Linked DNA regions of Oleomonas cavernae. The protein of the gene in region 1 interacts with the protein of each later gene in a pairwise test. Links are inferred from orthologs where the notes say so. Each region holds a gene or a part of one and is shown in the gene's direction. Other genes may lie near its edges. The genes, in order: ssb and priA.

Region 1 (14,954 bases):
CCGGAATGGTGCGGAAGACGCGGGTCTGTTCGGCGTGTTTCAGCTTGGTCTGGAAGCCGACCAGATTGTAGAGCGTGCCCAGGGCATTGTCCTGGCGCAGTTGCACCACGGCGAAGGGACGCCGGCCGGTGTGCGGGTCGGTCAGGCCGACCGGCTTCATCGGGCCGAAGGACAGGGTGTCGGGCCCGCGTTCGGCCATCACCTCGATCGGCAGGCAACCCTCGAAATAGGGCGTGTCCTTTTCCCACTGCTTGAAATCGGTCTTCTCGCCGGTCAGCAGGGCATCAATGAAGGCATAGTACTGGTCGCGGTCCATGGCGCAGTTGATGTAGTCGGCGCCATCGCCCTTGTCGTAACGCGACTGATACCAGGCGCGCGCCATGTCGATGCTGTCCCTGTGCACGATCGGGGCGATCGCGTCGAAGAAGGACAAGCTGTCCTCGCCGGTGAAGGCCCGGATCGCCTCGGCCAGGGCGGGCGAGGTCAGGGGGCCGGTGGCGACCACCACATTGGCCCAGTCTGCGGGCGGCAGGCCGGCGACTTCCTCGCGCCGGATCTCGACCAGCGGCTGCGCTTTCAACGCCGCCTCGACGGCCTGGGAGAAACCGTCGCGGTCGACCGCCAGGGCGCCGCCCGCCGGCACCTTGTGGGCATCGGCGGCGCGCATGATCAGGCTGCCGGCGCGGCGCATTTCCTCGTGCAGCAGGCCGACGGCATTGGAGACCGCATCGTCCGAGCGGAAGGAGTTGGAGCAGACGAGCTCGGCCAGGCCGTCGGTCGAATGGGCATCGGTGCCGCGCACCGGGCGCATCTCGTGCAGGACGACGGGCACGCCCTGGCGGCTGATCTGCCAGGCGGCTTCCGAGCCGGCAAGGCCGCCGCCGATGACGTGAACGGGAGAGAGAGGGGCATTGGTCATGCCCCTCCCTATACCGATTTGTGACGGCTGCGTCAGCCCCAGACCGCGGGCTTGCGGTCGGCCCAGGGGAGGGCGCGTTCCAGATCGGCGGCCAGGGCGATCAGGGTGCCCTCGTCGCCGAAGCGGCCGACGATCTGCACGCCCACCGGCAGGCCGTCGGCGCTCTGGTGCAGGGGCAGGCTGATGGCGGGCTGGCCGGTGAAGTTGAACACCGGCGTGTTCACATAGTCGCCGGCCTTGCCCAGGGTCCCGGCCCAGTCGGGCGAGGTCACGTCGAAATAGCCCAATGCCACCGGCGGGCGGGTCAGGGTGGTGGTGACCAGGACGTCGACCGTCTCGAAGAACTGGGCGATGAAGCGCGAGATCCGCTGCAGCATGACCTGGGCGACCACATAGTCAGCCGCCGTGGTCTTGCTGGCGTGCTCGACCAGGGCCAGGGTCATCGGCTCCAGCGTGTCGGGGCCGGCCGCGCGGCCGCCCAGCATGGCTGCACCCTTGGTGATCGCGGCCATGCCGGCGGTCCACAGGGTCATGAAGGCGCCGGTCACCAGGTCGGCCGGGGCGGCGGGCATGTCGCCCGCGATGTGATGGCCGGCGGCTTCCAGGGCCTTGGCGGTCTTGTTCACCGCGGCCACGCAGTCGTCGTGCAGGGGCCGGCCCATGAAATCGCTGGTGGCGACGGCGACCTTCAGGGGCCGTCCGACACCCTTCAACTCGTCCATGTAGGGCCGCTTGGGCGGCGGCGCCCAATAGGGGTCGCCGATGTCGGGGCCGGCGGTGGCGTCGAGCGCCGCGGCGGTATCGCGCACGCTACGGCTCACCACATGATCGCAGACCAGGCCGCCCAGGGCATCGCCCAGGTCCGGGCCCAGCGGGTTGCGGGCGCGGGTCGGCTTCAGGCCCACCAGGCCGCAGGCGGCGGCGGGAATGCGGATCGAGCCGCCGCCGTCGTTGGCATGGGCCAGGGGCAAGCAGCCGGCCGCCACCATGGCGGCGGAACCGCCGGACGAGCCGCCGGTCGAATGCCCGGTATTCCAGGGGTTGCGGGCCGGGCCGTAGAACAGCGACTCGGTGGTCGGCAGGATGCCGAATTCGGGCGCATTGGTCTTGCCGAAGATGTTGAGCCCGGCGCGTTTGTAGCGCAGGGTCAATTCACTGTCGTGATCGTCTTCGATTCCCTCGAACAGGCGCGACGCCTGGCGGGTGGAAAGGCCGACGCACTGGGCGTTGATGTCTTTCAGCAGGAAGGGCACGCCGGCAAAGGGGCCATCGGGCAAACCGTCCCGGGCTGCCTGGCGGGCCATGTCGTAGGCTTTCTGGACGACGCCGTTCAGGCTCGGGTTGTGCTTTTCCACCAGGGCGATGGCGGTCTCGAGCAGTTCGAGCGGGGTAACCTGCTTGGTCTTGACCAGGCCAGCCAGCCCCAGGCCGTCGTGCTTGAGATAGTCCGAGACCTGCATGGTGTTTCCCCTGTGCGTTGTTATATGAGTTTATGTCATATTTGGTGATATAGATGCCGCGCTCCAAGGTCAAGACAGTGGCGACCGCGCCACCACCATTGCCCCCGCCGGGGCGCCGCGCCGCCGCCCGGTGCAGGCGCGCGGCCGCAAGCGGGTCGAGATGATCATCGACGCCGCGCAACTGCTGATCCGCGAGAAGGGTGCCGATGCCCTGAAGATGAGCGAGATCGCGGTGGCCGCCGGCGTGCCCATCGGCTCGATCTATCAGTTCTTCGCCGATCGCGGCGCGATCCTGCGGGCGCTGGCCGAGCGCTATATGGAGCAGAACCGACGCCTGATGGAAGGCACCATGCGCAACATCAAGACGGTCGAGGACGCGCGGCGCAAGCTGTGGGCCGGCCTCGACCAGTCCTATGAGACCAACTGGCGTGATCCGGCCTTTCGCGACGTCTGGTTCGGCCTGCTGGCCGACCGGGAACTGCAGCAGGTCAACCACGCCGCGACCAGGCGCTCGGCCGCGATCATCGTCAACGCCATCAAGCACCTGTTCCCGCATCTGAGCGCGCAGCGCCTGATGCTGGCGACCGAGACCATGGTGCACATGAGCGAGGGCCTGGTGCGCTCCATCAGCCTGGAGGACGAGAGCATCGGCCAGGCCATGTTGGGCGAGTTCAAGCACCTGATCGCGCTCTACCTGCGGGACCTGTCGACAGCGGCGGATTGACCGCTTCCAACCTCACGACCCGGCCTGTCATCAGCATGGATCCCGGATCAAGTCCGGGATGACGCTCGTGGGTGGATCGCGTGTAACCACAATGTGCCGCTGTACTGCCCGAAATCCGGGACCGCAGGCGCCCGGCGGCGTGCGGGCCTAACCCTCCAGCAGGGCTTTGAGGGCGGCCAGGTCCCGGGTGACCAGCGCGGCATCGCGGGCATGGTCGTCATCGGTCATCGCGGGCAGGCGGTAGAGGATGAAGACGACTTCCGCACCCTCGCCATTGGCGATGACGCGCAGGGGAATGTAGATCTCGTCGCCGGCCGGCGGCGTCACCCAGTGGTCGACCACGCCGAAGGCGTTGGGCGGCGTGAAGCGCACCGCCATCACGCCGTCTGCCGTCCGGGTCAGCCACTGCGCGCCGTCGCGTTCCAGGGCGCCGAGGCCGGCCGCCCAGCGCGGGAAATTCTCCGGCGCGGCCAGGAAGGCGTAGACGTCGCGCCAGGGCCGGCCGATCTGTACGGTGATTGCGCGCGATGCGAGCATGGAGGTCTCCCCGTTTCCATTGTCTGATGCCGGCCGTGGTTTCCGGGATTTTTTCGGCGTCGGCAGGCCGCTCGTGCTAGTGTCGGCGCACAATAGGGCAAAACCGGACCGGGCTGGCGTGACTTACAGGACCGATGTACGAGATCGGCTGCTTCAGGCTGCCGAGGATTTGGTGCGTGCCAAAGGCTTGCCGCAGACGACCATCGAGGCGGTGGCGGCGCAGGCCGACGTGCCGCTGGACCAGGCCCAGGCGGCCTTTCCCGACCCTGTGGCGCTGAAACTGGCACTGGCCCAACGCTATCGCGGCGCCAACAACGACATCTTCCTGTTCGCCCTGCGCGAGATCGCCAGCTTCGACGATGCCGTGCATATGCTGCAAAAGGCGTTCGAGAGCTATTTCGAGGTCTTCGTCGCCGACGGCACGACCCGCGATGTCTGGACCGACCTGCTGATGGACCGCGACCTGCGGCCCTCCAACCTGGCCGAGGTGGTCAAGAACGCGGCCCAGGTCTGCGACGTGCTGCAGCCGATCGTGCCGGAAATTTCGCGCGCCCGGCTGGCGACCGCGGTCGAGATGATGATCCACATGAGCGACACCATCGCCCGCTGGGCCGCCATGCGCGAGCCCCAGGCCGCCCGCGCCATGCTCGATGAATTCAAGCATCTCATCGCCCTCTACGGCGCCGACCTGCAGGCGCGGAGCCGGCGCACGCCCTTGCTGGGCACCGATACCTGACTATTCGGCGACGGCGGCGCGCTTGCGTGTCCGGGGCCTGTTCCCAAAAGTCTAGGTTCGTGGCACGGGGTGTATCGGACAATGATCTTGCGTGGTTCGACAGGCTCACCATGAGGAAAGTCTTTTTGCCATAAAGATTCTCCTCATCCTGAGCCTGTCGAAGGACGCACGGCATACCCGCAGGCCGGCGATTTTGAAACAGGCTCTAGACGAGTGACCAAGCCAGGCGCCGGTCAAAGACAGGTTCACCAATGATCGCCGCATAGGCGCTGCTTGCCTCGATGAACGCCTGGAACGTTCCTAGTTCCGCGCGTGTACTGCACCATTTGTCGCCTTCCCCAACCGCCATCAAAGCCGGGGTCGGTCGATAGAGAAGGCTACAATTCAGTTGGCTGATTGCATCGTCGTCCTGCTCGTCGGCCGTGATGAATTGGCGCGTGATATCGAACTCGAAGTGCGTTCCAGCGCCCCAGTCATAGGTGCCGAACTGGAGCAGCAGCATGTCGCCGCCATCCGGTGCCAGGTTGGAGAACTCGACGCGCTCGTAAAAACCCAGCAAGCAACTGACGAAATCCTTGAGTGGCGCTTGGCGGATATCCAAACCTTGGTGCTGAAAGAACTGTGTTACCGCTTCGAGGGACTGCGACGGCGCCATGGCCGTCACTCCGCGACGGCGGCGCGCTTGCGTGCCTTGGGCTTGCGTTCGCGCGCCAGGATCTCGGCCAGGTAACGGCCGGTGTGGCTGCGCGGCTCCAGCACCACATCCTCGGGCGGGCCTTCGGCGACGATCTCGCCGCCGCCGTTGCCGCCTTCGGGGCCCAGATCGATGATCCAGTCGGCGGTCTTGATCACCTCCAGATTGTGCTCGATGACCAGGACGGTGTTGCCGGTGTCGACCAGCGCCTGTAGGACTTCCAGCAGCTTGCGCACATCCTCGAAATGCAGGCCGGTGGTCGGCTCGTCGAGGATGTAGAGGGTGCGGCCGGTGGCCCGCTTGGCCAGTTCCTTGGCCAGCTTCACCCGCTGGGCTTCGCCGCCCGACAGCGTGGTGGCCTGCTGGCCCACCTTGATGTAGCCCAGGCCCACGCGTTTCAGCGTTTCCAGCTTGTCGCGCACCGCGGGCACCGCCTTGAAGAAGTCGCAGCCTTCCTCGATCGTCATGTCCAGCACGTCGGCGATCGACTTGTCCTTGAACATGACCTCGAGGGTTTCACGGTTGTAGCGCCGGCCCTTGCAGACGTCGCACTGGACATAGACGTCGGGCAGGAAGTGCATCTCGATCTTGATCACGCCGTCGCCCTGGCAGGCCTCGCAGCGCCCGCCCTTGACGTTGAACGAGAAGCGCCCCGGCTTGTAGCCGCGGGATTCCGCCTCAGGCAGGCCGGCGAACCAGTCGCGGATCGGCGTGAAGGCGCCGGTATAGGTCGCCGGGTTCGAGCGCGGCGTGCGCCCGATCGGCGACTGGTCGATGTCGATCACCTTGTCGATATGGTCGACGCCGTCGATCGACTCATGGGGTGCCGCCAGTTCGCGGGCACCGTTCAGGCGGCGGTGCAAGCCCTTGTACAGGGTTTCCACCACCAGGGTCGACTTGCCGCCGCCCGAGACGCCGGTGACGCAGGTGAAGGTGCCCAGCGGAATGCTGGTCGTTACGTTCTGCAAATTGTTGCCGCGGGCACCGGTGACGGTCAGCACCCGCTTCTTGTTGAAGGGCCGGCGCAGGGGCGGGATGGGGACCGAGCGCACGCCCGACAGGTATTGGCCGGTCAGGCTCTTGGGATCGGCCATGATCTGGGCCGGCGTCCCCTCGGCGACGATCTCGCCGCCATGCACGCCGGCCGCCGGCCCCATGTCGATGACATGGTCGGCGGTGCGGATGGCATCCTCGTCATGCTCGACCACGATGACCGTATTCCCTAAGTCGCGCAGGCGCTTCAGGGTCTCGATCAGGCGGTCGTTGTCGCGCTGGTGCAGGCCGATCGACGGCTCGTCCAGGACATAGAGCACGCCAGTCAACCCTGAGCCGATTTGCGAGGCGAGGCGAATACGCTGGCTCTCGCCGCCCGACAGGGTGCCCGAGGCCCGCGCCATGGTCAGGTAGTCGAGGCCGACATTGACCAGGAAGCCCAGCCGCTCGTTGATTTCCTTCAGAATCCGCGCGGCGATCTCCGCCTGCTTGGGCGTCAGCTTGTCGCCCAGGGCCAGGAACCACTTGGCGGCGTCGGCGATCGATTTCTCGGTCACTTCGCCCACATGCAGGCCGCCGATCTTCACCGCCAGCGCTTCGGGCTTCAGGCGGTGGCCATGGCAGGCCTCGCATTCCGACGCCGACTGATAGGCGGCGAGTTCCTCGCGCATCCAGTCGCTCTCGGTTTCCTTCCAGCGCCGCTGCAGATTGGGCAGCACGCCCTCGAACGGTTTGGTCGTCTGGAACCGCCGGCTGCCGTCCTCGTAGGTCATGGTGATGGCTTCGCGGCCCGAGCCGTTGAGGAGCAGGTCGCGCACCTTCTCCGGCAATTCGCGCCACGGCTTGTTCAGGCTGAACTTGAAGGCCTTGGCCAAGCTGTCCAGGGTCTGGTGGAAAAACGCCGAGGTGGTCTTGGCCCAGGGCACGATGGCGCCGCGCGCCAGGCTCAGGTTCTCGTCAGGCACCACCAGGGCCGGATCGAAATAGAGCTTGGTGCCCAGTCCGTCGCACACCGGGCAGGCGCCGAAGGGGTTGTTGAAGGAGAACAGCCGGGGCTCGATCTCGTCGATGGTGAAGCCCGAGACGGGGCAGGCGAACTTCTGGCTGAAGATCGTGCGCTCGCCATTGTCGGCATTCTCGGCCACGGCAATGCCGTCCGCCAGTTCAAGCGCCGTCTCAAAACTATCGGCCAAGCGCTGGGAAATATTGCCTCTTACCACCACGCGGTCGACCACCACGTCGATGTCGTGCTTCACCTTCTTGTTCAAGGTCGGGGCGTCGGCGATCTCGTACAGGGTGCCGTCGATCTTCACCCGCTGGAACCCGCGCTTCTGCAGGTCGGCCAGTTCCTTGCGGTATTCCCCCTTGCGGCCGCGCACGAAGGGCGCCAGCAGGTAGAGGCGGGTGCCCTCGGCCAGGCTCATCACCCGGTCGACCATCTGGCTCACGGTCTGGCTTTCGATCGGCAGGCCGGTGGCGGGCGAGTAGGGCACGCCGATGCGGGCATAGAGCAGGCGCAGATAATCGTAGATCTCGGTCACCGTACCCACGGTCGAGCGCGGGTTGCGCGAGGTCGTCTTCTGTTCGATCGAGATCGCCGGCGACAGGCCCTCGATGTGATCGACATCGGGCTTCTGCATCAGTTCCAGGAACTGCCGGGCATAGGCCGACAGGCTTTCGACATAGCGCCGCTGGCCTTCGGCATAGATGGTGTCGAAGGCCAGCGACGACTTGCCCGAGCCCGACAGGCCGGTGATCACCACCAGGCGGTCGCGCGGAATGTCGACGTCGACGTTCTTGAGATTGTGCTCACGGGCGCCGCGGACGGAAATGAACTTGGACGACATGGGGCCTCACGCACGCGAACCGGCGCCGGACGGGAAGTGTGATATGGGGTCGGGCATCATGGAAAGTCCAGGTGCCCTCGGCCATGATTATGAGCTAGAACCACCTCAACATGCCACTTGAACGAGTCGGCATATTTGTTCCTATTATGTTCCAGTTTTGCGGTGCTGCAAGCACCAAGGGAGAGCCATGGCAGGCAGCGTCAACAAGGTCATCCTGGTCGGCAATCTGGGGCGCGACCCTGAATCCCGCACCTTGCAGGATGGTAACCCGGTGGTGAACCTGTCGGTGGCAACATCCGACACCTGGAAGGACAAGATGTCGGGCGAGCGCAAGGAGCGCACCGAATGGCACCGGGTGGTCATTTTCAACGAGAACCTGGCCAAGATCGCCCAGAACTATCTGCGCAAGGGCTCCAAGGTCTATATCGAAGGCTCGCTCCAGACCCGCAAATGGACCGACCAGTCCGGGGCCGAGAAATTTTCGACCGAGGTGGTGCTGCAGCGCTTCCGCGGCGAGCTGACCCTGCTGGACGGCAAGGGTGAGGGCGGCGGCTTTGGCAGCGGCGATGACGACAGCGATCCCGGTTACGGCGGCGGCGGCGGTGGCCGTTCCAGCGGCGGCTTCGGCGGCGGTAGCGGTCGTTCGGGCGGCGGCGGTGGCCGTGGCGGCCCCGGCGGCGGCCCGGGCCTGGACGACGAAATCCCGTTCTGAGCCTGATTGGCCGGAACGTCCGGCCGTCAGGGTGAAGGCAAGTCACGGCACCTGCCGCTTACCGCAGGAGACGAATATGCGTATTTTTTCGTGCTCGCTCGCCCTCGCCCTGAGCATGGCCGGCGGGGCCGCATCCTGGGCGGCAGGGTCCGGTCCCCAGGGCCGCTATGTGCTGGATGTCGACGCGACCTATCAGGCGTTCGAGGCCGCCGGCGCCGCCACGCCGCAGACGCGCAAGACCCTGGAGCAGCAGAAGGGCCTGATGGTCATCGTCTTCCAGGGCGAAAGCGCCTCGTTCGTGACCGGGCCGCTTCTGGGCAACAAGACGAGCGGCCAGTGCGATTGGCGGCTCGACGCCGCCGACCTGAAATTCGAGCGCTGCCGGCAGCCCGACGGCAGCCCCTTCAGCGTCAGCGGGGCGGTTCGTTTCGAGGCGGCCGCCAACAGCCTGACCATCCAGGGCAACGCCCCGGGGCCGCTCACCTACCGCCCGGACTAGAGGGCGCCCATTTTTGCGGTAAAAGCATCCGTAATGGGAATATATGGCCGGCGAGCCGTGCGCGCGAGCGCGATGGAGCGGCACGATCGCCAGGGCATGCGGACAGGCTTGCTCCATAGAAAAACGCCGGTTTTCCTAGAGGAAAAGCTGGAATTCCAGGGGTGATCGGCTGGCAGAGCCGATCGGCCGCAATCCCTGGTGGGCGGCGAACGCGCGAATATTCCCCCTATTTTGATATCAAAGTGGATCGGAAACGGGGTGATTTGGCCAATCCCCGCAATAGGCTGCAAATGGGATTCGAGTTTGGTTGTGTCGGCTTCCAGGGGCCTAAAAATGCGCGAATTGACATCGAGGCAGTCGCATGGCGAGCGGGGTGCGGCGGCCATGCTCTTCGCGGTCGCGCTGCCGCTGCTGCTGGTCATGTCCGCCTTCGTCGTCGACCTGGGCTATGCCTACTACTCGAAGCAGCGATTGCAGGATTCCCTCGATCTGGCCGCCATCGCCGCCGCTGGCGCCCTGGACGGTTCGGGCGCCGAACGGGCGAACGCACGCAACGCCGCGCTGAACACCATGATCGCCAACGATTTTCCGGCGCAATCCCTGACCGGGATCGACTTTGGCAACTACAGCCGCACGCGCGCCCTGGGCAGCCGCTTCCAGGCTTCGGGCAGCAACATGAACTCGCCCAACGCCGTCAAGCTGACCGGGACGACCGACTCCCCGCGGTTTTTTTCCCGGATCATCGCCACGGATGCGTTTGATCTGGATGTCACCTCGACCGCGGTTACCACCGGCCGCTACACGACGGTGAAGATCGCGAGCGGCCTGGCCAACCTGGACGAGGGGCTGCTCAATGCGCTGCTGGGCGCCTTGCTGGGCGGGAATGTCAGCCTCAGTGCCCTCGACTACAACGGTCTGGTCGGGGCGAACGTCGAACTGCTGTCGTTTCTGGACGCCTATGCCGTCAAGGTCGGCGCCACCGTCGGCGACTACGACGGCCTGTTGAGCGCGGATGCCTCGGTCCTGGGGGTCCTGGGGTCGTCACCGAACTGGCCCACAATGCCTATGACGGCGATCCGTCGGCCGTCGACCTCGGTGTCGGCCTGGGCGACGCCTTCCCGGGGATCAACAAGCTGCCGCTGCTCCAACTCCAGGACGTCAACCTGAAGCTGGGAGAGCTTCTGGGCGTGGGCCTTGGCAACAACGATGCCGGGCTTGCCATCCCGGTCAACGTCTTCGATCTGGTGACGGCATCGATCCTGGCCGCGTCGACCGCCGCCAACGCCACCGGGCAGCATCCCGTGTCGGTCTCCCTGGGGACGTTTCTCGGCGCCAGCCTGGATCTTTCGATCACCGAGCAGCCGCAACCGCCCCTGGGGTTCCGCAAGATCACCGAGGAAGACATCCGCAACGGCGACAACATCCTGCGCACCGCGCAGATCCGCCTGCTGCTGCGCGTCGACTGGCAGGGTGCGCTGAGCGGGGTGCTCGGCCTCGTCAACGGCCTGCTCGACATCGTGCAGCTTCTGGGGCTGGACGTCGATCTGCTGCCGACCTACGGCCCGAATGCCAACGACAATCTCAGCGTCGGCATCGCCGTCGCGCCGTCGCAGGTGCGCGTCACCAAGCTCGGCTGCGAACCGGCATCGACGGCCGATCGCTACGTCGGCATGGACATCGATACCGGCCTGGCCTCGGCCCATGTCGGCCAGATCGATCCCACCGACTTCCTGTCCAACAGCGCGCCGGCCCATGCCGATCCGTTCAACGTCCTTGGCATCGGCTATAATCTTTGGGGTCTCATCCAGCCGCCGCTCAAGATTCTGTCGGTCGATCTTGGGGTGAACCTGCCCATCGGTGCCCCGACCGCCTCGCCGGACGTCAAAGGAGCCGACACGCTGGACCAGGCGGTCTTTCCCGACATCTATGCGGCCTTCGCGCAGCCGGGGCATAAGTCCGACACGGCCGATTTTCCCAGCGGCACCTCGGTCGGCACGACCGATATCCTCTCCAATCTCGGCAAAAAACTGAAAGATGCTCTGAGGCTGCAAGTCTCGGGCGCCGTCGGGGGCCTTTTGCAGCCGATCGTCGATCTCGTCACGTTCGTCGCCGGCACCTTGATCGGCGACGTTCTCGGGCCGCTTCTCGATGGTATCGTCGACCTGCTGCTCGATACCCTGGGCGTTCGGATCGGCACGGCCGAGGTGGCGGTGATCGATCTTCAATGCGGCAGTGCCAGGCTGGTCCATCAGTAGCGCGGCCGGCGGACCGGGCAGCTCACCGTAACTTCAGGGCTGGCCCGGGCGAACCTGCTCTACAGGTTTTCCAAAGGATCGCCACCATGGTTGCCAGTGCCAGAATGACCCGCGCCGCCTTCCTGGGGCTGTTTGCCCTGCTGCCCGTGGGCGCCTTGCTGTGGCGCCTGCCGGCCCAATCGGCCGAGGCGGCCGTCGTCATCCCGCCGCCGGCGATCGACGTAGCGGCGGGCAGTGCCGAAACGGCCACGGCGGTCTTCGCCGGTGGCTGCTTCTGGGGTGTCCAGGGGGTGTTCCAGCATGTGACGGGCGTCACCGGTGCCGTCTCGGGCTATGCCGGCGGGGCGCAGGACACGGCGATCTACCAGATCGTCGGCAGCGGCCGCACCGGTCATGCCGAGGCGGTCGAGATCAGCTACGACCCCAGGCTGGTTTCCTACGGCACGCTGTTGCAGGTCTATTTCTCGGTCGCCCACGATCCGACCCAGCTCAATCGCCAGGGCCCCGACACCGGCACCCAATACCGCTCCACGGTTTTTCCGCAGAATGCCGAACAGCAGAAGATCACCGCGGCCTATATCGCACAATTGAACGAGGCCAAGGTCTTTGCCGGCCCGATCGCCACCACGCTGGAGCCTGGCAAGGCGTTCTATCCGGCCGAGCGGTATCATCAGGATTTCCTCACCCTGAACCCGACCTATCCCTATATCGTCTACAACGACCTGCCCAAGATCGAGAACCTCGAGCGCCTGTTCCCGGCGCTCTACCGCGAGAAGCCGGTCCTGGTCGGCGCGGCAACGAATTGATCGCCACGGCGTCTCCCGCAGGGCTGACTTTCGAAACAATCCTTCAGGCGTTGGGCGGTGTGCCACGCCGGCCGAAGAACCGCCTGATCGCCGCATAGATGCCGGCGCCGAAAGCCACCACGCCGATGGCGACCAGTTTCTTCGAGGCTATCAGCAAGGCGATCAGGCCCTTGAAGAAACCGGCCTTGGTCAGGAGGCCGCCGGCGATCAGGCCGGCGATGCCGTAGGCGGCGGTTTCGTCGACGTCGGGATTGAATTCGGCATAGGTATTGCCCTGGTCGAAATGGACCATGGCCAGGATCTTGTCCGAGGTCTGGTCGATATTCGGCAGGGCCGACATCGGGGCCACCACGTTCAGCTCGAGATAGCCGCGGCGGCCGAGCACGCGGATCTCGTAGTTCAGCGTTTCATCCGTCGCCGTGCCGAAGGTCAGGCGCTTGCCCCAATGGATCTTCTTGGCCACCGCGTCATAGCGCGGCTCGCGCGCCCAGCCCAGGAGGTGGACCTCCTCGTAACCCTGGGCGGCCCGCTCCTTGTTGCCTTCGGCCGTCGCCGCCTGCATGTCCTTCATCAATTGCTCGGCATCGAGGTCGGCGGCATCTTCGTCGCTGACGTAACCGGCTGGATTATAATAGACGATGACGGCCCAGCCTTCGGGCGAGAAGGGGGAGGGGTCGGTGGGCAGGATCATGCCCAGGGTGCCCTGGCCGGCCCCCGGCGGATTGCCCCACAGCTTGGTGAGCATGGTCTGGGCATCGGCCGGGCCTAGGTAGCGGAAGGCATCGGGCAGGTCGATCGTAGCCAAGCCGTTGTCGAGCTTGATGGCACCGCGGCGGAAATCGAGCGAGTTCACGATCCGCTCGAATTCGGCCTGGTCCTGCTGGGCCAGCGCGGGCGGAGCGACCGCAAACAGTGCCGCCAACCCCACGATCAGCGCGAATAAGCCTTGCCGCATGGGTCCCTCCATCGGTCGAACAGGCTGAAAGGCTAATCCGGTTGTTTTGCAAAGTCCATTGCCCGTCAAGATGGCTATCACCCAGGTAGTCGGCGCTCGGCGGACGGGCGGTGAAGGACGGCTTTGAGGGTGATTCCGGGGTTTGTCGGCGGGTTTTCGCGATGGCCTCCGCGGCGGCCTCTTCCTGGATTTCCGCATTGCCAAAAAAACCTTTTAGCCACAATGGCTTATGCGGCCTTTTTCACACCGGCAGAGGGCACCGGTGCGGCTTGCTTCGCGGGCCTGCGACTTGCTACAGTCGCGTTACGGAATCGGCCAGCGCCCGGCCTTCCTAGACGTCGATCACCGGCGCCCACAGCAAGCATTTCCCGTTGACCGAACCCAATACTGCAGACCAGCCGGAGCCGCAGGACGAAGGCGGCGCCGTCCCCCCTGGCGGTGTCCCTCCGCGTCACGACATCGTGCCGATCTCCATCGAAGAGGAGATGCGCACCTCCTACCTCTCCTATGCGATGAGCGTGATCGTGAGCCGGGCGCTGCCTGATGCGCGCGACGGCCTGAAGCCCGTGCATCGCCGCGTCCTCTACGCGATGAAAGAGGGCGGCTATGAGTGGAACAAGCCTTACCGCAAGTCGGCGCGCATCGTCGGCGAGGTGATGGGTAAATATCACCCGCACGGCGACTCGGCGATCTACATGGCCATGGTCCGGCTGGTCCAGCCGTTTTCGATGCGCCTGCCGCTGCTGGACGGGCAGGGCAATTTCGGCTCGATGGACGGCGATATGCCGGCCGCCATGCGATACACCGAAATTCGCATGGGCAAGCCCGCTCATGCGCTGCTCGAGGATATCGACAAGGATACGGTCGATTTCCAGGGCACCTACGACAATTCGGAATTCGAGCCGGTGGTCCTGCCGGCGCGCTTTCCCAACCTGCTGGTCAACGGCGCGGGCGGCATCGCCGTCGGCATGGCAACCAACATCCCGCCGCACAATCTGCGCGACGTTATCGATGCCTGCCTGGCCTACATGGAAGACCCGAACATCTCGCTCGATGCCCTGATCGACATCGTGCAAGCGCCCGACTTCCCGACGGGCGGCCTGATCATCGGCGGCGGCGGCGCGCGCCTCGCGCTGCAAACAGGGCGCGGTTCGGTCCTGATGCGGGCACGCACGCATTTCGAGGAGATCCGCAAGGATCGCGAGGCGATCATCGCGACCGAGATCCCCTACCAGGTCAACAAGGCCACCCTGCTCGAGAAGATCGGCGAGGAGATGCGCTCCAAGCGCATCGAAGGCATCGCCGAGGTGCGCGACGAATCCGACCGCGACGGCGTGCGCGTGGTGGTCGAGCTCAAGCGCGACGCGGTGGCCGATGTCGTGCTGAACCAGCTCTTCAAGCACACGCCGCTGCAGCAAAGCTTCGGCGTGCAGATGCTGGCGCTCAACCACGGCAAGCCCGAGTTGATGAACCTCAAGCAGCTGATCCACGCCTTCGTGGAATTCCGCGAGCAGGTCATCACGAGGCGCACCAAGTTCGAACTGAACAAGGCCCGCGACCGCGCCCATATCCTGGCCGGCCTGGCCGTCGCCGTCGCCAATATCGACGAGGTGATCCGGGTCATCCGCACCTCGCCCGATCCGGCGAGCGCGCGCGAGGCCCTGATGGGCCGCGACTGGCCGGTGGCCTCGGTCGATGCCCTGCTGAAACTGGTCGAGGAGACCGGCCAGCAAGGCGCCGTCGACGGCACCTACCGCCTGACCGAGATCCAGGCCCGTGCCATCCTCGACCTGCGCCTGCAGCGCCTCACGGCGCTC
Region 2 (15,010 bases), 1.6 Mb from region 1 along the record:
CGAAGATGGTGGCGGCGCCGATCTTCCATGTGAACGGCGACGATCCCGAAGCGGTCTGCCACGTCGCCAAGGTGGCGACCGAGTATCGCCAGCAGTTCCACAAGGACGTGGTCATCGACCTGTTCTGCTATCGCCGCTTCGGTCACAACGAGACCGACGAGCCGATGTTCACCCAGCCGCTGATGTATTCGCGGATCGCGGCCCACCCGTCGGTGCGCGAACTCTATGCCCGCCGCCTGGCCGAGGAAGGCTTGGTGCCCGCCGAAGAAGCGGAAGGCATGAACAACTCCTTCTACGCCAAGCTGGAAGCCGACCTCGAGGCCTCCAAGGGTTACAAGCCCAACAAGGCGGACTGGTTCGAAGGCCGCTGGGCCGGCCTGGGTGTGGCGCGCGGCGACGTTCGCCGCGGCGAGACCGACGAGTCGATGCGCACCCTGAAGGAGATCGGCAAGGTTCTGACCACGGTGCCGGCGGAGTTCACCCCGCATCGCACCCTGCGCCGCGTGCTCGACGCCAAGAAGAAGATGTTCGAGACGGGCGAGGGCTTCGACTGGGCGACGGCCGAGGCGCTGGCCTTCGGCTCGCTGCTGCTCGAAGGCATCCATGTCCGCCTGTCGGGCCAGGATTCCGGGCGCGGCACCTTCTCGCAGCGCCATTCGGTCTGGATCGACCAGGCGAGCGAAGGCCGCTACCTGCCGTTGCAGAACTTGGGCGAGGAGGCGTCGGCCTTCGAAGTCCACGACTCGATGCTGTCGGAAGCCGCGGTGCTGGGTTTCGAGTACGGCTACTCGATGGCCGAGCCCAACGCCCTGGTGCTGTGGGAGGCGCAGTTCGGCGACTTCGCCAACGGTGCCCAGGTCGTGTTCGACCAGTTCATCACCTCGGGCGAATCCAAGTGGCTGCGCATGTCGGGCCTGGTCTGCCTGCTGCCGCACGGCTACGAGGGGCAGGGGCCGGAACACTCGTCGGCCCGGCTGGAGCGCTATCTCCAGCTCTGCGCCGAGGACAATATCCAGGTCGCGAACTGCACCACGCCGGCCAACTACTTCCACATCCTGCGCCGGCAGATCCATCGCAAGTTCCGCAAGCCGCTGATCCTGATGACGCCCAAGTCGCTGCTGCGTCATCCCAAGGCGGTCTCCAGCCTGGCCGAGATGGGCCCCGATACCTCGTTCCACCGCGTCCTCGACGACGATTTCGACGAGAAGGGCGAGTTCCCCAAGATCGTCGGCGATTTCCGCCTGGTCGCCGACGCCAAGATCGAGCGTGTGGTGATGTGTTCGGGCAAGGTCTACTACGACCTGCTGGCCGAGCGCGAGAAGCGCGGCCTGTCCAACATCTACATCGCTCGTGTCGAGCAGCTCTATCCCTTCCCGGCCAAGACCCTGGTCAACCTGATGCAGCGCTTCCCCAAGGCCGACCTGGTCTGGTGCCAGGAAGAGCCGCGCAACATGGGCGCCTGGTTCTTCGTCGAGCAATGGCTGGAGTGGGTGATTGGCAAGGCGCGCAGCAAGCCCGGCCGCGCCACCTATGCCGGCCGCGCCGGTTCGGCCTCGCCCGCGACCGGCTCCCTGCGCAAGCACGTCGAAGAGCAGGCGAAGCTGGTCGGCACCGCCCTTACCCTTTGATCCAATCCCGAACATCAGTAATCAGTCACGCCGAAGAGGCTAGAAAATGACAATCGAACTGAAGGTCCCGACGCTCGGCGAGTCCGTCACGGAGGCGACCATCGGCAAGTGGTTCCGTAATGTCGGTGACGCGGTGAAGCGCGACGAGCCCCTGGTGGAGCTCGAGACCGACAAGGTGGCGGTCGAGGTGAACGCGCCGAGCGCCGGCGTGCTGACCCGGATCGACGCCAAGCCCGGCGACACGGTGACCATCGGCCAGATCCTGGGCGCGCTCGACGAGACGGCGACCGCCGCCGCCCCGGCCGCGCCCAAGCCGGCCGCGCCCGCGCCGACCCCGGCACCCGCGCCGGTCGCTGCCCCGGCCCCGCAGCCTGCACCGGCGCCCGTCGCCGCCACCGCTGCCCAGCCCGGCCCCGCCGCGCGCAAGCTGATTTCCGAATCCGGCCTGAACCCGGCCGCGATCCCGGCCACCGGCCCCGACGGCCGCATCACCAAGGGGACGTGCTGGCCGCCCAGGCGGCGCCGGCCCCGGCCCCGGCCCGGCCGCCCCGTCGGGCCCGCGCGCCAATGCCGCGCGCGAGGAACGGGTGAAGATGACCCGCCTGCGCAAGCGCATCGCCGAACGGCTGAAGTCGGCGCAGAACACCGCCGCCATGCTGACCACCTTCAACGAGGTCGACATGACCGCGCTGATGGAAGCGCGCACCCTCTACAAGGACCTGTTCGAGAAGAAGCACGGCGTGAAGATGGGCTTCATGTCCTTCTTCGTGAAGGCCTGCGTCCAGGCGCTGAAAGAGATCCCGGCGGTCAATGCCGAGATCGACGGCGACGACATCATCTACAAGAACTACTACGACATCTCGGTCGCGGTTTCCTCGCCGCAGGGCCTGGTCGTGCCGGTGGTGCGCGATTGCGACGCCCTGGGTTTCCAGGACGTCGAGAAGGAGATCGCGCGCCTGGGGACGAAGGCCCGCGACGGCAAGCTGGCGATCGAGGATCTGCAGGGCGGCACCTTCACCATCTCCAACGGCGGTGTCTTCGGTTCGCTGATGTCGACCCCGATCATCAACCCGCCCCAATCCGGCATCCTGGGCATGCACAAGATCCAGGACCGGCCGATGGTGATCAACAAGCAGGTAGTCATCCGCCCGATGATGTATCTGGCCCTGTCCTACGATCACCGCATCGTCGACGGCCGCGAGGCGGTCACCTTCCTGGTCCGCGTCAAGGAAGCGATCGAAGACCCGCAGCGCCTGCTGTTCGGCGTGTAATTGTTTGTCGTCATTCCAGCGAAAGCTGGAATCCATCCTGGGCCAGCGCGCCCTTGTCGACATGGATTCCAGCTTTCGCTGGAATGACGCTCTGATAGAGGCTGGCCTGAGGCCGGAAGGCGAGACGATATGACCATCGAACTGAAAGTCCCCGCACTGGGCGAATCGATCACCGAGGCCACCATCGGCCAATGGTCGAAGAAGGTCGGCGAAGCGGTGAAGAAGGACGAGGTTCTGGTCTCGCTTGAAACCGACAAGGTCGCGGTCGAGGTGAATGCGCCGGCCGCCGGCGTGCTGGCCCGGATCGACGCCAAGGCAGGCGACACCGTCACCATCGGCCAGGTCATTGGCGCCATCGACGAGAGCGGCACGGCCGCGGTCAGCGCCCCGTCCGCGGCGCCCGTGCCGGTAGCGCCTGCGCCGGTCGTCGCCGCCCCGCTGCCCCAGCCGGCACCAGCCCCCGCGGCAGCCCCGGCCGTGGCCGCGGTTTCGGGCGACGATGCCTTCGACCTGGTCATCATCGGCGGTGGCCCGGGGGGTTACACCTCGGCCGTTCGCGCCGGGCAACTGGGGTTCAAGACGGCCATCATCGAGAAGCGCGGCACCCTGGGCGGGACCTGCCTGAACGTCGGCTGCATTCCGTCCAAGGCCCTGCTGCACGCTTCGGAACTCTACGAGGAAGCCCAGCACGGCTTGGGCAAGTTCGGCGTCAAGGTCTCGGGCGTCGAACTCGACCTCGATGCCATGATGGCGCACAAGTCCAAGGTCGTCGGGGAACTGACCAAGGGCGTCGAGTTCCTGATGAAGAAGAACAAGGTGACCTATATCGTGGGCACCGGCCGCTTCACCGGGCCCGAGACCATCGAGGTCTCGCTGAACGCCGGCGGCACCCGTACCATCAAGGCGGCGCGCACCCTGATCGCCACCGGTTCCGACGTCTCGACCCTGCCGGGCATCAAGATCGACGAGAAGACCGTGGTCTCCTCCACCGGGGCCATCGCTCTCCCCAAGGTGCCCAAGAGCCTGATCGTCATCGGCGGCGGCGTCATCGGCCTGGAACTGGGCTCGGTGTGGAGCCGCCTGGGTTCCAAGGTGACCGTGATCGAATTCCTCGACCGCATCACCCCCAATATGGACGGCGAAGTCTCCAAGAATTTCCAGCGCCTGCTGGCCAAGCAGGGCTTCGAGTTCCTGCTCTCGACCAAGGTGACCGGTGTCACCCCCACCAAGAAGGGCGCCACGGTGACCTTCGAGCCGGTCGCGGGCGGCGAGGCCAAGAGCCTCGAGGCCGACGTGGTCCTGGTCTCGGTCGGGCGGCGCGCCTATACCGACGGCCTGAACCTGGCCGCGGCCGGGGTGGAAGCCGGCCCGCGCGGCTTCATCACCGTGGACAGCCACTACCGCACCAATGTCCCCCACATCTATGCCGTGGGTGACGTCATCGGTGGCCTGATGCTGGCCCACAAGGCCGAGGAAGAGGGCGTCGCCGCGGTCGAGATCATGGCGGGCCAGCATGGCCATGTGAACTACGACGCCATTCCCGGCGTCATCTACACCATGCCGGAAGTGGCCAACGTCGGCCGCACGGAAGAGGAACTGACGGCCGCGGGCATCGCCTACAAGACCGGCAAGTTCCCCTTCACGGCCAATGCCCGGGCCAAGGCGAATGCCCAGACCGAAGGCTTCGTCAAGATCATCGCCGATGCCACCACCGACCGCATCCTGGGCGCCCACATCATCGGTGCCGATGCCGGCAACATGATCGCCGAGATCGCCACCGCGATCGAATTCGGCGGCGCTGCCGAGGACCTGGCCCGCACCCCCCACGCCCACCCGACCGAGATGGAAGCGGTGCGCGAGGCGGCCCTGGGCGTCGACGGCCGTATCAGACAGATGTAACCGATGACGGATTGGCGCCCCAACGGTCACGACCATGGCGGCGCCGAGCCGCCGCCGCCCGGCGGCGTCGTCATTCCCTTCCGCCGGCCGCCCAAGCGGGGGCCGGTGCTGGGGCCGCGCAGCAGGATCGCCACCCGCCTGCGGGTCGCCGAATCCGCCGCCTTCGGCCTGCTGTTCGGCCTTGCCGCCTTCCTGATCGAACGGCCGCTGGCGGCCTTGCCCTATTTTGCCCTGGGCGCGGTCATCGCGGCCGCGCTGTGGTTTTCCATCGCGCCGCGCCGCGGCCCGCTCGACAATGGCACGGTGATCGTGACCGCGCTCGCCACCGCCTTTGCCGCCTGGGCGGCCTATGCCGTGGTGGCGACCCTGGCCGACGGGGCCGGCTGGGTCGCGGCGATCGACCATTTCATCAACGACCTCGCCTATGCCTTCGTCGGCGCCTGGCCGGTCGGCATCGTCGCCGGCCTGTTCGCCCGCCGTCTGGCCGACCGCTGGCGCCCCAAGGCGAAGGGCTAGGCCATGCTGCGTGTCGCTGCTGCGCTGGGCTTTGCCGCCATCGTGACCGGGCTGCTGGCTCTGGCGATGGCTGCCCTGCCCGATTTCGGCATGGTGATGCAGGAAGCGGGCGAGGCCGCCCTGGTGGGGACCTTCGCCGCGGGTTTCATCGTCTGGCTGATCGGCAGCCCGGCCCAGGGCGCGCCATCGCCGCTGCGCGGCGTCGCCCTGGGTCTGGTTGCCGGCCTGGTCGCCAACCTGACGGCCGCGATCGCCATTTCGCTGGCGAACCCGGCCTCGGGCGAAAGCACCCTCGACCCTGCCGGCATCGCCGTCATCGCCACCGTGGGCCTGGTGAAGACCGGCCCGGTCTCCCTGCCGGTCGCCGCCCTGACCGGGCTGTTCTACGCCCTGCTGCTGGGCCTGCTCGTGCGTGAATGGGTGAAGCGCCGGCGCTGAGCCGCGCGCGGCGATCCGCCGCCGCAGCCTTTGGTTGAAATTGGCGCGGATTGAGCGCCACGCTCAGGCCATGACGCGGATCGTGCATATTGTCGAAAGCATAGGCTTCGGCCTTTGGGCGTTCCTGCTTGCACTGATTTTCCTGGACTCGCTTCATCTGTTTGGCAAGGGAAGCTCCATCTGGTCGGCGTCCGGCGCGACGGCAATGCCAAGCTATGCGACTTGGCCAAGCGTCAGTGTCGCCTTGGCGTCGATGTTCTGCTGGCAATGTCGAATGCCGCGATCCGGTCGGGTATGGTGGCCCGATGCGTTCGTTGTGGGCATGTGGTCGGTGTTTTTCGCGCCTGTAGTCTTTCTCTTCGGTATTCTAATTTTTGCGTCGGCACCAACGCCAACGCGGCTAGATCTTTCTGACTTGAAGTATGGGCTTCTCGCAGTTTTGTTCGCTCTAACAGTGGGATTGGGCTTTGCCCCTTTGGGAGGCATCGGCGCAGTCTTGTTCGCAGCCCTAACTCGTATTTGGAGAACCCCGGTTTGAAAGTCGTCATCCCAGCGAAAGCTGGGAGCCATGGCGGTACAGGGGGGATCTCGTTCACCACGACGATGGATCCCGGATCAAGTCCGGGATGACGGTGGGGAGTTACCTCTCCCAGTGTGCATAGGGCTGAGTATCCTTTTAGGTTGCCAAATGGCGCGCGACATCCACGTGTGGGCAACGTTGCGTCCTTGAGATGCCGCCGTGGCTCAGGAGTTTCGGTTTATGAGACACGTTGTAAAAGCCGGGGCGCGCATCCTTCAAAGCATCGGTTTCGGCTTGGCCGGTGTGGGCTTGTATGCTTTGGCACATACGGTCCTGATGCCCGATCTGTTCATTCTCGACAAAGATTTTCGGAGGCTCGTACTGGCAGGCGTTGCCATCACCGTGGCCGTGATTTGGTTCGTGGGCAGCGGCCCACATCCCTCGGGTCTGCGCGGCTGCATCATCGGCACTATCGCGGGCTTGGCTGCCAACCTGGGAGCCACTGCTGTCCTGATTCTCGCCGAACCCTCACAGGTGGGCGGCCACCTACTCGCTGGGCTTGTCGTGGGTACAGTCATATCCTTGTTCAAGACTGCACTTCTGGCCCTGCCCGGGACGATCTTCATTGGCTATGCCTATGCCGAACTTCTGGGGTGGCTGTCCCGCCGGTGGTCGGCAGGCCCCCAGGTCCGATCACTCTTCGATGAACGCCAAGACTGAGGGGACTCCGGTACATTTGCATTTCACATCAGCCCAGTGACGATGATCGATAAGGCTGGTCACTCCCCCCGCCGTGCCCTGGGATGCGCATCCTCATAGGCCGCCAGCAGCCGGGCCGTATCCACCTCGGTGTAGCGCTGTGTAGTCGTCAGGCTGGCGTGGCCCAGGAGTTCCTGGATGGTGCGCAGGTCGCCGCCGGCGCCCAGCAGGTGGGTGGCGAAGGAATGGCGCAGGGCGTGGGGGGTGGCATCGTCGGGCAGGCCCAGGGCGCCGCGCAGACGCTCCAGGTTACGCTGGACCACACGGGGCGACAGCGGCCCGCCCTTCTCGCCGATGAACAGCGGCCCGTCCTTGGGCAGGGCATGCGGGCACAAGCGCAGATAGGCCTCGATGCGCGCCGCCACCTGGGGCAGCACCGGCACGACCCGCTCCTTGTTGCCCTTGCCGACGATGCGCAGCATGTCGCGCAACGGCGCTGCCGCGCGGCGCAGGGACAGGGCCTCGGCGATGCGCAGGCCGCAGCCGTAGAGCAGGGTGAGGACCGCCTCGTCGCGGGCGGCGATCCAGGCCTCGTCGGCCAGGGCGCCGGCCTCCTCGATGGTGTTCAGCGCCGCCGCCTGGGTGAGCGGCCGGGGCACGCCGTGGGGCCGCTTGGGTGCGCGGGTGGCCAGGGCCGTGGCGTTGTGGACCAGGCCCTTGCGGTCGAGGTAGCGGAAGAAACCGCGCAGGGAGGAGAGGCCGCGGGCGGCCGACGAGGCCCCCTGGCCCCCGGTGCGGCGGCGGGCCTGATAGGCGCGGAAATCGCGCGGGCCCAGTTGGGCGAGCGCCGCAAGGTCGGGCAGGGCGCCCAGATGCTCGGCCAGGAAGGCGAGAAACTGGCGCAGGTCGCGGCCATAGGCCTCGATCGTGTGGGCCGAACCGCGGCGCTCGGTCGTGAGGTAACGCAGCCAGTCACCCATGGCGGCGGCAAGGTCGGGGGCGGCCGGCAGCAGGGCCGGCGCGGCGGCCCCCGCGGGCGGGGTCAATCGGTCGGCCGCAGCCACAGCCGGATCAGGCGTTCGATGGTGCCGGCCAGGAAGCCCAGCAGTTCGCTGCCCTGGCCCGGCTCGTACTTGGTCGCTTCGCGGCTGCCCAGGGCCAGCAGCCCCAGGGGCGATTCCCCGCCGATGTCGAGGCGGGCCAGTGCCTGGCTCTGCACCAGCGGCGTTGCCGGGCCGAAGATCAGCGTGTCTTCGGGCGGCTCCGAGATCAGGCGGACCAGCCGGCCCGGATCGATCAGGCCGTCGACCGTGCCCGGCGGCACCAGATAGAAATTCTGCAGCGACGGCCGCTCGGGTGCCGCCTCCAGCGTCTCTACGCTCAAGGTAACGACATCGATCCCCAGCATGGGGGCGAGGTCCAGGGTGATGGCATGGATCAGATGCTCGAAGGATTCAGCCTCGAGCAGCAGCAGAATCGCCTCGTGCACCAGGCCTTGGGCCGAGACATTGGCACGGGCGGCGGTCAGCACTTCCGACTGGAAGCTGCGCAGCTTGGCATTGTCGTTGCGCAGCCGGTCGACCAGGGCGCGCTGGAAATCGACCACCCGGTGGCCATCGGCATCGGCGCGCGCGGGCAGGGCCTGATGCTCCAGCACTTCCGGGTTCTTGGCCAGGAAGCCCGGATGGGCCAGCAGGTATTCCCGCACCTCGCCCGCGGTCAGCCGCCGCCGGTTGGGCGCGGCGGCCTCGGGCGGGGCGGCTTCGGCGACTTCCGGGCTCTCAGGGGTCATGGGTGCTGGTCCGGGGCTCAGAGGATCGACTGGCCGGTCTTGGCCCAGTCGGCGAGGAAGGCTTCCAGGCCGCGATCGGTCAGCGGGTGGCTGGCCAGGGCGCGCAGCACGGCAGGCGGCAGGGTGGCGACATCGGCGCCCAGCTTGGCGGCATCGACGACATGGCGGGGATGGCGCACGCTGGCGACCAGGATCTCGGTCGTAAGCGCTTCGTAGTTGTCGTAGATCTGGCGGATCTCGGCGATCAGCTCCATGCCGTCGGTCGCGATATCGTCCAGCCGGCCGACGAAGGGCGAGATGAAGGTGGCGCCGGCCTTGGCCGCCAGCAGCGCCTGCGCGGACGAGAAGCACAGAGTTACGTTCACCATGATGCCATCGTCCGACAGGGTCTTGCAGGTCTTCAGCCCCGCCCAGGTCAGGGGCACCTTCACCGCGACATTGTCGGCGATCTTGGCGAGCTTGCGGCCCTCGACCAGCATGTCCTCGTACTGGGTGGCGGTCACTTCGGCAGACACCGGCCCGTCGACCACGCCGCAGATCTCGGCGATGACTTCCAGGATGTTGCGGCCGGACTTGGCGATCAGGCTGGGGTTGGTGGTGACGCCGTCGACCATGCCGGTGGCGGCAAGATCCTTGATTTCGCGCACGTCGGCGGTGTCGATAAAGAACTTCATGAATCCGGTTTCCGCTGGAGTATCTATCAGGGCAAAGCGGGCCGGCGCTGCGAATCAAATCGCCATCGAGCGCCCCCGCCCTCACCGGGCCAGCATAGCCGATGGCCCCAGTCGAAGCCAGTTGGCGCTCTAGGTGAAGATGACGGCCCGCCTTCCCGTTCTGGTACCTTTGCCCTTCGCCGGGCCGCTCGATTATGCGGCGCCCGATGGCGAGGTGTTGGCACCGGGAACTTTCGTCGACGTGCCGCTGGGGCCGCGGCTGATCACCGGCGTGGTCTGGGACGGGGCGGGCGAGGGGGTGATCGCCGCGGCCCGCCTGCGCCCCGTCGCCGCCGCCCACGACATCGTGCCGATGCGCGAGAAGCTGCGCCGCTTCCTCGACTGGATGGCCGGCTACACCATGAACCCGCCGGGCATGGTGCTGCGCCACTTCATCAATGCCGCCAACAGTGACGGGCCGCGCCAGGTCACCGGCTATCGCCTGACCGACCACCTGCCCGAGCGGCTGACCGAGGCCCGCCGCCGGGTGATCGAGCTGCTGCGCCCGGGCGGGGTCATGACCTCGGTCGAGATCCAGCGCCAGGCGGGGGTCTCGTCGGGCGTGCTGCGCGGCCTGATCGATGCCGGCGCCCTGTCCCCTGCGCTGATCGACAGCGATCCGGCCCTGGCCCGGCCCGATCCCGATTTTGCCGAACCGGCCCTGTCGCCGGCCCAGGCCGCCGCCGCGGACGAGCTGCGCCGGGCGGTCGCCGCGCACGACTATGCCGCCTTCCTGCTGGACGGGGTCACCGGCTCGGGCAAGACGGAGGTCTATTCGGAAGCCATCGCGGCGGCGCTGCGGGCCGGGCGCCAGGCCCTGGTGATGCTGCCGGAAATCGCCTTGACCGCCGGCCTGTTCGAGCGCTTCGCCGCCCGCTTCGGCGTGGCCCCGGCGGTCTGGCATTCGGGGCTGCAGTCGCGCGATCGCAGGCGGGTGTGGAAGGGCATCGCCGACGGCCAGGTGCCGCTGGTGATCGGCGCCCGCTCGGCCCTGTTCCTGCCGTTCACGGACCTGGGCCTGATCGTGGTCGACGAGGAACACGACCAGGGCTTCAAGCAGGATGACGGCGTTGCCTATCACGCCCGCGACATGGCCGTGGTGCGGGCGACCATCGAGGCCTGCCCGGTGATCCTGGCCAGCGCCACGCCCAGCCTGGAGACCATCGTCAATGTCGAGGCCGGGCGCTATCGCCGCCTGGTGCTGCCGGAACGCCACGGCGGCGCCCTGATGCCGCGGATCGACTGCATCGACATGCGCATCCATCCGCCGTCCAAGGGGGCGTTCCTGTCGCCGGTGCTGGGCCGGGCGATCGCCGAGACCATGGCACGGGGCGAGCAGACCCTGCTGTTCCTCAATCGGCGCGGCTATGCCCCGCTGACCCTGTGCCGGCACTGCGGCCACCGCATCGAATGCCCCAATTGCTCGACCTGGCTGGTCGAGCATCGCCACCAGCGGCGCCTGTCGTGCCACCACTGCGGCTATGCCACGCCGACGCCCGAGACCTGCCCCGAATGCGGTGCCGCCGACAGCCTCGCCGCCTGCGGCCCCGGCGTGGAGCGGATCGACGAGGAGGTCGCCTCGCTGATCCCCAGGCGCGGCGCCTGGTGCTGGCCTCCGACACGCTGGGCGGGCCGGCGGCGCTGGAGGCGGCCTTCGAGGCCATCGCCACGCGCGAGGTGGATGTGGTGATCGGCACCCAGGTGGTGGCCAAGGGCCATCATTTCCCGCATCTCACCCTGGTCGGCGTGGTCGACGCGGACTTAGGCCTGGACGGCGGCGACCTGCGCGCCGCCGAACGCACCTTCCAGCTCGTCACCCAGGTGGTGGGCCGCGCGGGCCGGGCCGAGCGGCCGGGCCATGCCCTGCTGCAGACCTATGATCCCGGCGCCGACGTCATCCGGGCGATCGCCCGGGGCGACCGCGACGGCTTCCTGGGCGTCGAGCAGGCGGCGCGCCAGCGCCATGCCATGCCGCCCTATGGCCGGCTGGTGGCGCTGATCGTCTCCGGCCCCGACCAGGGCGAGGTGATGACCATCGGCCGCGCCCTGGCCCGCACCGCCCCGCGCGATCTCGACGGCTTCGACGTGCTGGGGCCGGCACCCGCCCCCTTGAGCCTGCTGCGCGGGCGCTACCGGGTGCGCCTGCTGGTGCGGGCGCCGCGCCGGCTGAACGTCCAGGCGGTCCTGCGGCCCTGGCTGGATGCCCAGGCCATTCCCGGCCGGGTACGCTTGCAAGTCGACGTCGATCCCTACAATTTCCTGTGAGCGGGGGGATCATGAGTTCAAGCGATCGCACATTGTCGGTTCGCGCCATCGTGGCGCTCTATCGCGCGTTCGAGCAGGCGGCACGCAAGTCGGACCTGAGCGTCGCCCAGTACCGCACCCTGCTCTATCTCTACAGCGGGCCCAAGCATGCGGGGGCCATCGCGGCGGCCGGCGCGATCAAGAAGCCCACCGTCTCGGCCATGCTGGCCACCCTGCGCGAGAAGGGCTGGATCGAGAGCGCCGCCGATGCCAGCGATGCCCGCGTCTCCCGCGTCGAGATCACCCAGGCCGGGCGCGAGCGCCTGGAAGCCTTCGAGGCGGAAATGGCCGGCCTGACCGATGCCCTGCTCCCCGCGGCCGAGCGTGCCGCCTTCCGCGCTGCCCTGAGCGGGGCCTACAAGGCGCTGGGCGCCCACCGGGAAGAATGGCTGCGCGGCATCGAGCGCCAGTTCCTGGAGTAGCGTCGTGCCATGCTTGACAGCGGCGGCATCGCGGGCGGATATTAGTTAGGTAATACGAACTAATAAGACCGGGAGGCGGCGATGGCGTTCGACTTGGTGATCCGCAACGGCACGGTCATCGACGGCAGCGGCGGCCCGGCCCGCCGGGCCGATGTCGCTGTTGCCAACGGCCGCATCGTCGAGGTCGGCCGGGTTTCGGGCACCGGCAGCCGGGACATCGACGCCGACGGCCTGCTGGTCACGCCGGGCTTCGTCGACATCCACACCCACTACGACGGCCAGGCGACCTGGGACGCCCGCATGGCGCCGTCGTCCTGGCACGGTGTAACCACTGCTGTCATGGGCAATTGCGGTGTCGGTTTCGCCCCCGTGCGGCCGGAACATCACCAGCGCCTGATCGAGTTGATGGAAGGGGTCGAGGACATCCCCGGCGCTGCCTTGCATGAGGGGCTGAGGTGGAACTGGCAATCCTTCCCCGACTACCTCGACGCGCTGGAGGCCCGGCCGCGCGACATGGATATCTGCGCCCAACTGCCCCACGGCGCCCTGCGCGTCTATGTCATGGGCGAGCGGGGCGCCGCCCTGGAAGCGGCGACAGAAGATGATATCGCCCAGATGCGCCGCCTGGCGGCGCAGGCGATGCAGGCGGGCGCCATCGGCTTTTCCACCTCCCGCACCCTGAACCACCGCACGGTCACCGGCGATCCCACCCCGTCGCTGCGCGCGACCGAGGCGGAATTGACCGGCATCGCCCTGGGGCTGAAGGACGCCGGGCGGGGGGTCATGGAACTGATCTCCGATTTCGACACGCCGGACTTGATGAGCGAATTCGCCATGATCCGGCGGATCCTGGCGGCCGCGGGCCGGCCCATGTCCCTGTCGCTGGGCCAGGCGCACGGCGCGCCCGAAGGCTGGCGTGTGCTGTTGGGCTTGATCGACCGGGCGGTGGCCGACGGGTTGCCCCTGAAGGCCCAGGTGGCGCCGCGGCCGATCGGTGTTCTCCTCGGGTTACAGGCCAGCGCCAATTGCTTCTCGGGCCTCGAGGCATACCGCGAGATCGCGGAGAGGCCGCTTCCGGAACGGGTGGCGATCCTGCGCGACCCTGATGTTCGCGCACGCATCCTGGAACAGGCCAAGGCCGCGCCCCGGCTGCCGGGCCTGATGCAACTGCTCACCGCCTTTCAGCGCATTTTCCCCATGGGTAACCCGGTCAATTACGAGCCGGCGGCGGACCAGTCGATCGCGGCCCAGGCCCAGGTGCTGGGCATTGCTGCCGCCGAACTGGCCTACGACCTGCTGTTGGAGGACGAGGGGCGGGCCTTCCTGTTCGCGCCTTTCGTGAACTATGCCCACTACAATCTCGATGCCTGCCGCGAGATGATGGCCAATCCCAACACGCTGATGGGCCTGGGCGACGGCGGCGCCCATGTCGGCATCATCTCGGACGCCAGCTTCGCCACCTACCTGCTGACCCATTGGGGCCGCGACCGGGCACAGGGGCGTTTCGACCTGCCCTGGCTGGTCAGGCGGCAGACGGCCGATACAGCGCGGGCCGTCGGCCTCCACGACCGGGGCGTGCTGGCGCCGGGCCTGAAGGCGGACATCAACGTGATCGATTTCGAGCGCTTGAGCGTCGAGCGGCCGGTGATGGCCTTCGACCTGCCGGCGGGCGGCAAGCGCCTGCTGCAGAAGGCGCGGGGCTATCGCCATACGATCGTCTCCGGCGTCGAGACCTACCGCGACGGCGAGGCGACGGAGGCCTTGCCCGGGCGCCTGGTGCGCGGGCCGCAGGGGGGACGGCCATGATCCCGCGCCCGCTCGACACCCACGTGAACTGGAAATCCGACGATGTGCGCGACACCGCCCGCTGGACCGTCACCCTGACCCCGGCCGATCACCGCGAACTGGACCATGCCCTGGCCGTGGCGCGCTCGGTCTCCGACGATCTGCTGGCGATCGGGCGCGAAGCCTTTCCGCTGGACGGCCTGCTGCTCAAGCTGCGCGACGTCGCGCGCGAATTGATCGACGGCCGCGGCTTCGTGCGCATCGCCGCCCTGGACACGGCGCGCTACGGCGACGACGACCTGACCATGCTCTATTGGGGCATCGGCATGCACCTAGGGGATCCCTGGCCGCAGAACAAGCATGGCCACGTGATGGGCGACGTCACCGACCAGGGCCGCCGGATCACCGACCCGGAGGCCAGGGGCAACGAACTGGGCCTGATCGCCCTCGACTACCACACCGACGGCTCCGACCTGGTCGGCCTGATGTGCCTGCGTGCCGCCAAGTCGGGCGGCCTGTCGTGTGTCGCCAATGTCGTGGCGATCTACAACGACCTGCTGGCGCGGCGGCCCGACCTGGTGGCGGCGCTCTACGAGGACCTGCCCTGGGATTTCCGCGGCGAGGAGCCGCCGGGCGGCAAGCCGTTCTACACCCGGCCGGTCTTCACCGAGCATGACGGGCGCCTGTTCGTGCGCTTCATCCCGCAGTATATCAAGGCCTCGCAGCGCCATGCGCAGGCCCCGCGCCTGTCCGGCCTGACGCTCGAAGCGCTCGATGCGGTCAGCGCCATGGCCAACGACCCGGCCTACAACGTCTACATGGACCTGCGCCCGGGCGAGATGCAGTTCATCAACAACTACCATGTCCTGCACGGCCGCACGGCCTACGAGGACGACGTGCTCCACGGCATCAAGCGGCACCTGAAGCGGCTGTGGCTGGCCACTCGTTCCCTGAAATCGCGCCCCGCCACCTTCGACCGCGTGGTCCAGTCCCACTGGGCACGCAACCGCTCCGTCAGCAAGA

Evidence for each region.
Region 2: the proteins of ssb (region 1) and priA interact in binary tests that used the Escherichia coli proteins (3 or more experiments, as listed by UniProt). The link is inferred for Oleomonas cavernae from one-to-one orthologs.

What each region holds. Positions count from the first base shown.
Region 1 is NZ_QYUK01000011.1:1,296,064-1,311,017, forward strand. Bases 7,018-9,859 are described here. They hold ssb (single-stranded DNA-binding protein), read left to right. Parts: upstream 7,018-8,097; coding sequence 8,098-8,622; downstream 8,623-9,859. Other genes in these bases: uvrA (excinuclease ABC subunit UvrA), read right to left, coding at 7,018-7,910; D3874_RS09965 (hypothetical protein), read left to right, coding at 8,699-9,121; D3874_RS09970 (pilus assembly protein TadG-related protein), read left to right, coding at 9,455-9,859. Also shown: methylenetetrahydrofolate--tRNA-(uracil(54)-C(5))-methyltransferase (FADH(2)-oxidizing) TrmFO, read right to left, coding at 1-919; D3874_RS09930 (amidase), read right to left, coding at 952-2,379; D3874_RS09935 (TetR/AcrR family transcriptional regulator), read left to right, coding at 2,540-3,103; D3874_RS09940 (SRPBCC family protein), read right to left, coding at 3,251-3,640; D3874_RS09945 (hypothetical protein), read left to right, coding at 3,813-4,376; D3874_RS09950 (hypothetical protein), read right to left, coding at 4,582-5,031; more of uvrA, read right to left, coding at 5,037-7,017; more of D3874_RS09970, read left to right, coding at 9,860-10,288; D3874_RS09975 (hypothetical protein), read left to right, coding at 10,309-11,376; peptide-methionine (S)-S-oxide reductase MsrA, read left to right, coding at 11,463-12,182; D3874_RS09985 (DUF2167 domain-containing protein), read right to left, coding at 12,226-13,137. UniProt on the Escherichia coli protein: Plays an important role in DNA replication, recombination and repair. Binds to ssDNA and to an array of partner proteins to recruit them to their sites of action during DNA metabolism. Acts as a sliding platform that migrates on DNA via reptation.
Region 2 is NZ_QYUK01000011.1:2,944,718-2,959,727, reverse strand. What follows is about bases 8,974-11,871. They hold priA (replication restart helicase PriA), read left to right. Parts: upstream 8,974-9,576; coding sequence 9,577-11,166; downstream 11,167-11,871. Other genes in these bases: D3874_RS18090 (MarR family winged helix-turn-helix transcriptional regulator), read left to right, coding at 11,753-11,871; D3874_RS31650 (hypothetical protein), read left to right, coding at 11,082-11,741; fsa (fructose-6-phosphate aldolase), read right to left, coding at 8,974-9,437. Outside these bases: D3874_RS18140 (2-oxoglutarate dehydrogenase E1 component), read left to right, coding at 1-1,628; lpdA (dihydrolipoyl dehydrogenase), read left to right, coding at 3,029-4,798; D3874_RS18125 (hypothetical protein), read left to right, coding at 4,802-5,314; D3874_RS18120 (hypothetical protein), read left to right, coding at 5,318-5,752; D3874_RS28085 (hypothetical protein), read left to right, coding at 5,823-6,290; D3874_RS18115 (hypothetical protein), read left to right, coding at 6,492-6,992; D3874_RS18110 (tyrosine recombinase XerC), read right to left, coding at 7,052-8,017; D3874_RS18105 (DUF484 family protein), read right to left, coding at 8,014-8,763; more of fsa, read right to left, coding at 8,781-8,973; more of D3874_RS18090, read left to right, coding at 11,872-12,202; D3874_RS18085 (N-acyl-D-amino-acid deacylase family protein), read left to right, coding at 12,284-14,008; D3874_RS18080 (TauD/TfdA family dioxygenase), read left to right, coding at 14,005-15,010.